Regions from separate parts of the Gracilibacillus sp. JCM 18966 genome, predicted to be linked through region 1. Evidence: riboswitches for the same ligand, from Rfam matches in the RefSeq annotation. Region 1 holds a riboswitch; the other holds the start of a gene.
The links. A riboswitch is a leader RNA that binds a small molecule or an ion and turns the genes downstream of it on or off. The one in region 1 is predicted to bind thiamine pyrophosphate.
Positions count from the first base shown of each region.

Region 2: it holds a riboswitch for thiamine pyrophosphate, as region 1 does, so the genes downstream of both, ACZ5N5_RS12475 (ABC transporter substrate-binding protein) here and tenA (thiaminase II) in region 1, are expected to answer to the same signal.

Region 1 covers NZ_AP043883.1:3,271,130-3,275,843, forward strand. Annotated here, with positions in the region: gene ACZ5N5_RS15895 (ABC transporter ATP-binding protein) at 1-843, opposite strand, end outside; gene ACZ5N5_RS15900 (ECF transporter S component) at 848-1,438, opposite strand; gene tenA (thiaminase II) at 1,431-2,120, opposite strand; TPP riboswitch at 2,200-2,306, opposite strand; lysine riboswitch at 2,486-2,667, shown strand; gene dapA (4-hydroxy-tetrahydrodipicolinate synthase) at 2,860-3,750, shown strand; gene ACZ5N5_RS15915 (M20 family metallopeptidase) at 3,834-4,714, opposite strand, start outside.
Region 2 covers NZ_AP043883.1:2,599,563-2,604,276, reverse strand. Annotated here, with positions in the region: gene ACZ5N5_RS12495 (TatD family hydrolase) at 1-57, opposite strand, end outside; gene ACZ5N5_RS12490 (ABC transporter ATP-binding protein) at 62-796, opposite strand; gene ACZ5N5_RS12485 (ABC transporter permease) at 799-1,545, opposite strand; gene ACZ5N5_RS12480 (MTH1187 family thiamine-binding protein) at 1,589-1,882, opposite strand; gene ACZ5N5_RS12475 (ABC transporter substrate-binding protein) at 1,898-2,842, opposite strand; TPP riboswitch at 2,961-3,070, opposite strand; gene wrbA (NAD(P)H:quinone oxidoreductase) at 3,306-3,905, opposite strand; gene ACZ5N5_RS12465 (metal ABC transporter solute-binding protein, Zn/Mn family) at 4,114-4,714, opposite strand, start outside.

The DNA of each region.
Region 1 (4,714 bases):
TTCTACATTCGAAACGTCTATTTTGGGCTGTTTATGATGATAACCGATAAAATCTTCCATTTTCATTAACGTCTCAGCTGATTGAATGATGGGTTGATTGATTTCTGCTTTAGCATGCCTATATTCGTGCCAAACGGAAGGATACCAAATGCCGAATTCCTTTAGCTTTTGCTTAGATTGTTCAAAAATGACTTTGGGAGTATCATCCATCATAATGTTCCCTTTTTCATCTAGTAAGACGACACGGTCGATAAAATCAATCACATGCTCGATTTTATGCTCAACAATGATCACGGTTTTGTCTCTAGCAACCCTTTGCATCGTTTCCCAAACCTGTGCCGTCCCTTCTAGATCAAGCATGGCAGTCGGTTCATCTAGAAATATTGTATTTGGCTGTAATGCTAGAATGCAAGCAATGGCAAGCCTTTGTTTCATACCACCAGATAACCTTTCTATTTTAATATGGACATCTTCTAGTTCTAATCCGACCTCTACTAGGTAACGATGTAATAATTCCTTCATTTGATCATGCGGTATCCCGAGATTTTCTAGCACAAAACCAAGCTCTTCATCGACATAAGGCATACAAAATTGAGAATCTGGATCTTGAAAGACAAAACCCCAGGAATTTGAGAGCTCTCGTGATGTATATTTAATGGGGATTTCCATCGATTTTGGTACCAACCCTGATAAAATTTTTAATAAAGTCGATTTTCCCGATCCTGAAGGACCAAGGATGAGTACTTTCTCCCCTTTTCGAATGGAGAGAGAGAAATCCTTAAATAAAAAGGATTCCTCTTCAGGAAATTTTACACGTAGTTTTTCGATAGCAATGGTACTCATTCTTTCACCTAATCTCCTCATCTAGCGCTTCGTAATGCTTGTTGGACAATGGTCGAACTAGTCTTGTTACACCCGTTTTTTCTAATGCCTTTACAAGGTAGTATGCAAAGATTCCTGTGATTACGATAGACCCCAATATTCTAGCAAAAACGAGCAAACTCAGATTCCATAAAGCTAATTCCGTGATATACCCATAATAAATATCGAGCCATAAAGAGCCGATTGCCGCACCAACTGCAGCTAAGCACATGACCAAAATATGATAGCTTCGGTAACGGAAAATAGCGAATATTATTTCACAACCAAGACCTTGAACGAGGCCGTATAATAATAATGAAATACCCCATTGACCACCAAATAAGAATTCTCCTTGTGCTGCAGCCAATTCTGCTAACAAAGCGACGCCAGGCTTACGAATAATTAAAAATGCAACGGTTGCCGCCATAAACCACATTCCGTACAGTAATTGATCGATATGTAAGCCTAAAACCGAAACCGCGCTATAGAGCGGTCCCCAGATTTTATATATGACACTGAAGACTAATGCAATAACAACTGTAACAAGAATATCGGTAAGTGTTAGCTTTTTAAACATATTTTCCCTCTTTTCTTCCTATTGATTGCCAGGATTCAAGTTGATAGGCCATCTCCCAGAACATAAGTTCATAACGACTACTTATGACAAAGTGCTGTTTCATTCTTTCTAGATCTGAATCTGTAACGGATAAAGCAATTTCATCTAACCGATTAATTTGTTCCTCCACTGACCGCTTGAACCACTCTCCGCCATAAGTAGAAATCCATTTTTGATAAACAGGATGATCTGGAGTACAATTCTTCAAAACCTCTCCAACCTCATAATAAAGCCAATAACACGGTAGAATAGCTGCAATCACATCCCCTAAATGCCCGTCATATGCTGCTCGATATAAATGAGAGGTGTAGGCATAAGCAGTTGGAGAAGGCTGAAATGCTTTGATCTCTTCCTCCGTAATCCCTAAAATCTCTGTAAATGATTCATGTAACGCATGTTCTGCTTCATAAGTGCTTTGGGCATGTGCGGCCATTCGGTTTGTCGTTTCAAAAGAATTTGCTTTAGCTGCACCGAGTGCTTGAACTTTTGCAAAATGGGATAAATAATAAGCATCCTGTAGGACATAGTACTTAAAGTTCTCTACCGGTAATGTTCCCTCTCCAATTCCTTGGACAAATGGATGCTGGAAGCTCTCCTGCCAAATAGGGTCTACTTCCTTTCTTAGTTTTTCTGAAAATTTCATTTTTCTTCTCCTCCCAGGAAACACAAAAACCACTATCCTACCAAATACGTAAGGATAGTGGTTATACCTGCAGAAAATAACGGATATCGTACCACTTCCCTACGCTGGTATAAACCAGATCAGGTTCTAAGGGTCTTAAAGTAAAACTTTAATCTCAGTCTTTAAAAGACACCCCTAGTGGAATGCGTTTTTATTTAATTCGTGTATAACTATATCAAATTTTTCCAGTTTGTCAAGCTATTCTTTAAATTTGTTTCATTAAGAGAGAATCCATTATTTTCTATTCATCTTTTAAACTTTTTATCTATTGCATCTATGGATAAACTTTGTTATAGTAGTAACCAACATTTAAAACAATTGAATAGTTTGAGAATAGAGGTGCAATGACCATTAGTATGTAATCGGAGGAGATGTCGCCTGTGATGATTACAGAAAGGGGGATTTGCCGAAGTGATTAGGAATGCATCATCTTAGTCACTGGTCCTTCATTTAAGAAATGTCGGGCTGTCATATAGTCGAAGAAGCTATATGGAGGGCTATCTCACGCATCATTATCAAATAACGGTGCAACAATGATACCCTTTCATTGTTGCATTTTTTGCTGTCTAACCTGATAGTAATTAGGCGAAAACTTAATGATCTGTTATTAGTTTTCCAAAAAGGTTTGATGATGGGATAAGCTCTATTCATTTTACGTAGCGAAATTGTTTTAAAAATATGAATAGAGGTGAAGGCTAAAATGAATTTTGGACGTGTCGTAACAGCAATGGTCACACCATTTGATCAAAACGGACAAATTGATTTTAACAAAGCAGAACATTTAATTAATTATTTAATTAGTAATGGAACAGAAGGATTAGTAGTCGCTGGTACTACAGGAGAATCACCAACATTATCCAAAGACGAAATTCTTTCTCTCCTTCAATTTACTGTAAAAGTTGTGAATAAACGGATTCCTGTTATAGCAGGTACTGGTTCGAATAATACACAAGCATCCATCGAGTTAACAAAACAAGCCGAAATGCTAGGTGTCGATGCCGTAATGCTTGTTACTCCGTATTACAACAAGCCATCACAGGCTGGGATGTATGCACACTTTGAAGCTATCGCTAAAGCAACTACCTTACCAGTTATGTTATATAACATTCCAGGACGTTCGAGTGTGAATCTATTACCTGAAACTATTATTGAATTAGCCAAAATCAAAAACATAGTAGCTGTAAAAGAAGCTAGTGGTGATTTAGATGCCATGACGAGAATCATTCATGAAACATCTGAAGATTTTTCTCTTTATAGTGGAGATGATAGTCTAACACTACCAATGCTTGCAATAGGTGGAAGAGGAATTATCTCGGTTTCCTCCCATATTATTGGGAATGAAATGAAGGAGATGATTACACAATATCAAACAGGGAACCCGAAGAAGGCAGCACGTCTACATCAAGAGCTATTACCGATCATGAAAGCATTGTTTAAAGCACCAAATCCCGTACCCGTTAAATCAGCATTAGCCATGCTTGGAATGGATGTTGGCTCCGTAAGACTTCCACTCATACCTTTAGACGAAGAAGAATTGAATACATTACATCAGGATTTACATTATCTGCAAAAGAATTATTTTGTAGGATAAAGGATCTATTGGACATAAAAATACTCCCCTCAAGTAACAGATTTTTTATTTTTAACCTGTCTACTTAAAGGGGAGCATATCATTCATGATTGTGGCTTTTTCGTTTGATTTATTTTTCGATGTAATTGTTTTATCACTTCTGCTAACAAGATTGTTCTAGGTAAGAATGAATCTATTTCTAAATATTCATCCTCACGGTGTGCATTTCCACCCACTGGTCCCAATCCATCAACCGTTGGTATTCCGATCGCCGCAGTAAAAGAAGCATCTGAACCACCACCAGTTTCGGTGTCTGTTATCTTTATGTGAAGCTCATCCCCTACCTTGCGGATAATACGAAGAAGACTTTCGGTTTTCGCCGTTTTCTCCATTGGAGGACGGTTAATCTCCCCTTCTAATCGTACCTTTGTTCCTTCAATATCTGCATGAGAGGTAATGTCTTCTATCTTCTGCTCAATTTGATCCGCTTGCTCCTGTTTTCGAAATCTTACATCAATCTCCGCAGAAGCATGGTCAGATATAGTATTAACAGAGCTACCTCCTTCAATGATCCCGACATTGACATGAATACCTTTCTCTTCATCGGTAATATCATGTAATTGAATAATTTTATGAGCAAGCTCCTCTATCGCACTTCTCCCTTTTTCTGGTTCGATACCAGAATGAGCTGCCTTCCCAAATACCTCCAATGTATAATGAGCCTTCCCTCTTCTAGCTGACACAATAGCACCATTTTTTCGAGCTGGCTCCATCACTAAAGCAAATTTTTTATCCTTGGCATGGGATTCAATCAACGATTTCGAAGTAACTGAACCAATTTCTTCATCACTAGTTAATAATATTTCTACATCATAGAAGGCCTTACTTTTTATTTCCTTCAAAGCTTTCATTGCAAAATAGACAGCAACGAGACTTGCTTTCATGTCAATAACACCAGGTCCATATGCACGGTTGTCTTTCACTA
Region 2 (4,714 bases), 670 kb from region 1:
GATAGTTTCCCGTTCTTCCTTTCTATACCAGTCAAGGTGAATATGTGCATCAATCATCAGTTTATGAGCCCCTTAATATTCTGTAAATTCGTTTCTTTATTTCTAATAATTCAGGTGATAAAAGTAAGCGAGCTGTTCGAGGTCGTTCAAAAGGGATATGAACCTCTTCGGTTACTTTTGCTGGGCGTTCGCCTAAGACTAGAATGCGATCGGATAAAAAGATTGCTTCTTCAATATTATGTGTAACAAATAAAACCGAAGGACGTTCTTCCTCCCAGATGGATAATAGCCATTTCTGCATATCTACCCTAGTAAACTCATCTAGCGCAGAAAAAGGTTCGTCTAGACAAATAAAGGATTGTGGACTTAATAAGCTTCTAACAAAAGCTACTCGTTGCTGCATCCCGCCAGAAAGCTGATGAGGATAAGCATCAATATAATCATGAAGTCCTGCACGTTTTAACATTTTCTTTGCCTTTCGTTTATCAGGTCTTTCAAAAAGCTCTGCGGCCAATACTACATTTTCAAGAATCGTACGCCACGGAAAAAGGGAAGGACTTTGAGGCATATAGCTAATGGCACCTTTCTTTCCGATAATATTTTCTCCGTTTAAGAGAATGGTTCCTTGATCTGGCTCATACAAGCCTCCAATTAAATGAAAAATCGTACTCTTTCCACTTCCAGATGGACCTAGTAATGACACAAATTCTCCTTCATTTACCACTAGATTCAAATCTTGAATAATGGTATGTGGTTCAAAGCTTTTCGTTAAGTGATTAATTTGTAATGTGCTCAAGCCTACCCCTCCTTTCTCCATTTGATCAAAGCTTTTTCACAGATTAAAATGATCGCAAAAAAGAATAAGCATAATATCATGATAAATAATATCGCTACAAATACTCTATCTGTTCGGAATGAGGAGGATGCTAATGTCATATAAACCCCAATACCTTGATTGGCTCCTAACCATTCTGAGATGACGGCCCCCATCACACTATAGGTTGCTGAAATCTTTAGTCCTGAAAATATAGCAGGCAAAGCGTGTGGTAGCTCTAACTTTCTAAAAATCTGTTGCTTGGTCGCACCTGCCATTTTCATATAATGAATAAGCTCTGGCGAAGTTTGTCTCAATCCATCAATCGTAGCTACTGCAATCGGAAAAAAACACACAAGGATTATAATCAATAGCTTTGGTGTCATGCCAAAACCAAACCAAATCACGAGTAGTGGTGCCAACACTATAATTGGAACATTTTGTGAAAGGATCATAATTGGATATACTGCTTCTCTCACCTTTGGCAACAAATGTAGAATAACCGCTACCGTTAGTCCAACCACTATCCCCATAACCAAACCGAGTATCGTTAGTTGAATTGTTGAGAAGATATGATGACTATAGTTCGGCCAGTTGTTAAGTGCCTCCTGTATAATGACAGTGGGTGCTGGTAGTATCCAATCTGGTATTTGAAAGATTCTCGTCGATAGCTCCCAGATAAAAAGCATTATCGCAATCACTGAGATAGGAAGCCATGATTTTTTTATCATGTGCTTAACACCGTCCTTACTCTGTTATGTTGTTTCCACTACTTTAGTGATATTTCTCTGTTAATTTTTCCATAGACGCCTGATTGTCCGCCCTTGTATAAATTTTAATTTGGGATATGTTGCTCGTACAGCCCATATCTAGCATACGTTGATTCATTTTTTCAATAATCACTAGTAGTGCAGATAGCTCCCCTTCCATTGTTGTTTCTAATGGATTCACTTGGTACTTCACTCCAGCAGCCTCGATTACCTCAATTGCTGCATCTACAAATGGAATCACATCTTCCCCATTTGGTGTTTTCGGGATAATTTGAATACTCACTAATGCATTTGCCATTTTTCTCTCTCCTTTTTATTCAGGTAAAAATTCATTTGTAAACGCTGATTCTACGTCTAGCTCCCTTTCTAATAGACCATTTTCGAACATCCAATCAGAATAATTTCTCCAAACCTCTGGACGTTGTTCTCCCCATCTTGTAGCATCGTCCTGATATTTTGGAGAGAGCCATTCTTGACTTGCTTTTACCAATTCTGGGTCTAAATCGGGTACTTTATCTATTAATATATCTGCTGCTTCAGCTGGATGACTGATAGCATATTGATAACCCTTAGTTACTGCTGCTAACAATGAACGAACCGTTTCAGAATTCTCTTCTAGCATTGTTTCATTTGTTGTGATAACAGGAGTATAGTAATCTAGTTTTTCTGAATAATCGGTTAAGTAGAGCATATCTAGGTCGATACCACGAAGCTCTGCTTCAACACCAGTCCAACCATAGTAAATCCATGCAAAATCTACATCTCGCTCAACTGCAGTAAAAAAGTCGGTATTGCCAATATTCGTAATGGTAACATCATCTACGGATGCACCCTCTTGTTTCATCAAGGAATCGATTACTGCTGATTCCACTGGTGCACCCCAGCCTCCATATGTCTTTTCGGCAAAATCGGCAGGGGATTGGATTCCTTTCTCTACTGGGGCTGCAAAACCAGAAGTATTATGTTGAATAACAGCTGCTATCGATACAATCGGAATATCCTGTACTCTTGCTTCAGTAACCGCCTCCTGTGCACTTATTCCAAAATCGGCCTTCCCTGCAGCTACCGTTTGATCAGCACCTGCTTCACCCGGAAGCACAATATTGACATTTAATCCCTCTTCCTCAAAATAACCCTTTGCTTGGGCGACATATAATCCGGTATGATTTGTATTCGGTGTCCAATCCAAAACAAACGTGACTTCTGTTAAATTCTGTTTGTCTGTTTGAGAAGAGTCTTGGCCACATCCTGTTAACATAAAAAACATACATGCTAAGACAACTAATAGTTTGTTCAATTTGATTTCCCCCTTATGTCGTTTTTAAGGGATACATATAGAAAAAGCGCTCTAGACAGAAGCCTAGAGCGCATATAGATTCATAATTCCATATGTTCCCTACGCTGGTGCTAACCAGATCAGGTTCTAAGGGTCAGTATCTTCCGGATACAATCTCAACTGGCAACACCAGTCCCCCTACATGTCCATATCTTATTGCTATCACATTCATACTTTGACATATTTATCGTAATTATTCAAGTTTTGTGTACTTCATTGGAGATATGAAAAAAACGAGGCATTCTCTCTACTTTAACAAGTACCTAGTTTTTTTTACTTGTTACCTTAAAAAACTTGGTCGATGCTTCTGCTGTGTAGAAATTTTATATCTTCCTAACGTGCAAAAAAAAGCAGACCTTCATTGCTGAAGATCTGCCTTCTACAATTATGATTGAACTATTTTTGAAGCTACTTCCACTACACGAGTTGCTTGGTGCTTCACTGCTGCTTCTACATCCTCCAGCATTTTACCATCTGGAGTTTGTGTGACACTAGTTCCATAAGGGTTTCCGCCTGCCCCATAGATACATTCATTTGTATATCCAGGAGGGACGATGATCGCACCCCAGTGCATCATAGAGGTATATAAATGTAATAAGGTTCCCTCATGACCACCATGCGCATTAGAAGCAGAAGACATGGCTGTTACTACTTTATTCATCGTTTTTCCTGCAGCCCATAATCCGCCTTGTGAATCAATAAATTGCTTCATTTGAGATGGAACATTTCCAAATCTAGTCGGAATACTGAAAATAATCGCATCTGCCCATTCTATATCATCAGAGGTTGCTACAGGGACATGTTGAGTTTCCTCTAAATGCTGTTTCCAAGCTGGATTAGAAGCTACTGCAGCCTCTGGCGCCGTCTCTTGCGCACGCACCACTCTTACCTCAGCATCTGCTGCTTTCACCGCTTCTGCTGCCCAATTAGCAAGTTGATAATTGGTTCCAGTTGAACTATAATAAATTACTGCTACTTTTACCATATCCTAAAACTCCTTCTTTCCTTCCTTTTTGCATGCCTAGTTCAAACTTCTAGGCCTACATAGCATATCAAGTAATTATCTCTAATTCAAGACAATTGCTTATGACTAAGTGGAACTATCCGAACAGGCTTTCAACAAGTAAAGAAATAATAACCATTAGGAAATATTTAAGCATATAATCTTAATATTTCCTAATGGTTAACTTTCATTAATAATGAAGCGCTTGTTCCAAAACCTCTAGATTTCGTTCCATTAATGTGAAATAATTCTCTTCCTTCTCTATATCTTCTTCCGTTAATACAGATAAATTGTGTAATTGGAGTGACTCAATATTAGCTTCATTTTGAATCACCTTTGCAACTTTAGGCTCTACATTTTGCTCAAACAACAAATATTTAATTCCTTTCTCATCAATTTGATGAATAATTTCTTCCAGCTGCTTTTGTGATGGTTCATCGGTTGGTGATAATCCAGAAATCGCAATTTGTTCTATTCCATAGCCTTGTTCCCAATATCCGTATGCAGCATGTGTTACTAGGATTTCTTTGTTGTCAGATTGTTCTAATTGCTCATGGAAGCTTTGATCAAGTGCTGTTAGCCTTTCTTCTAAATCTTGAAAGTTTTCTTCATAGCTTTCCTTTTGTTCAGGTCTAATCTCCACAAGTGCATCCTTAATATTCTCTGCGAGCTGTACCGCTTTTATTGGATCTAACCATACGTGTGGATCCACATCACCATGATCATGGCCTGCATGATCATGCGCCTCTTCGGTTTCGTGGGAGTGTTCGTGGTCATGTCCTTCTTCATCA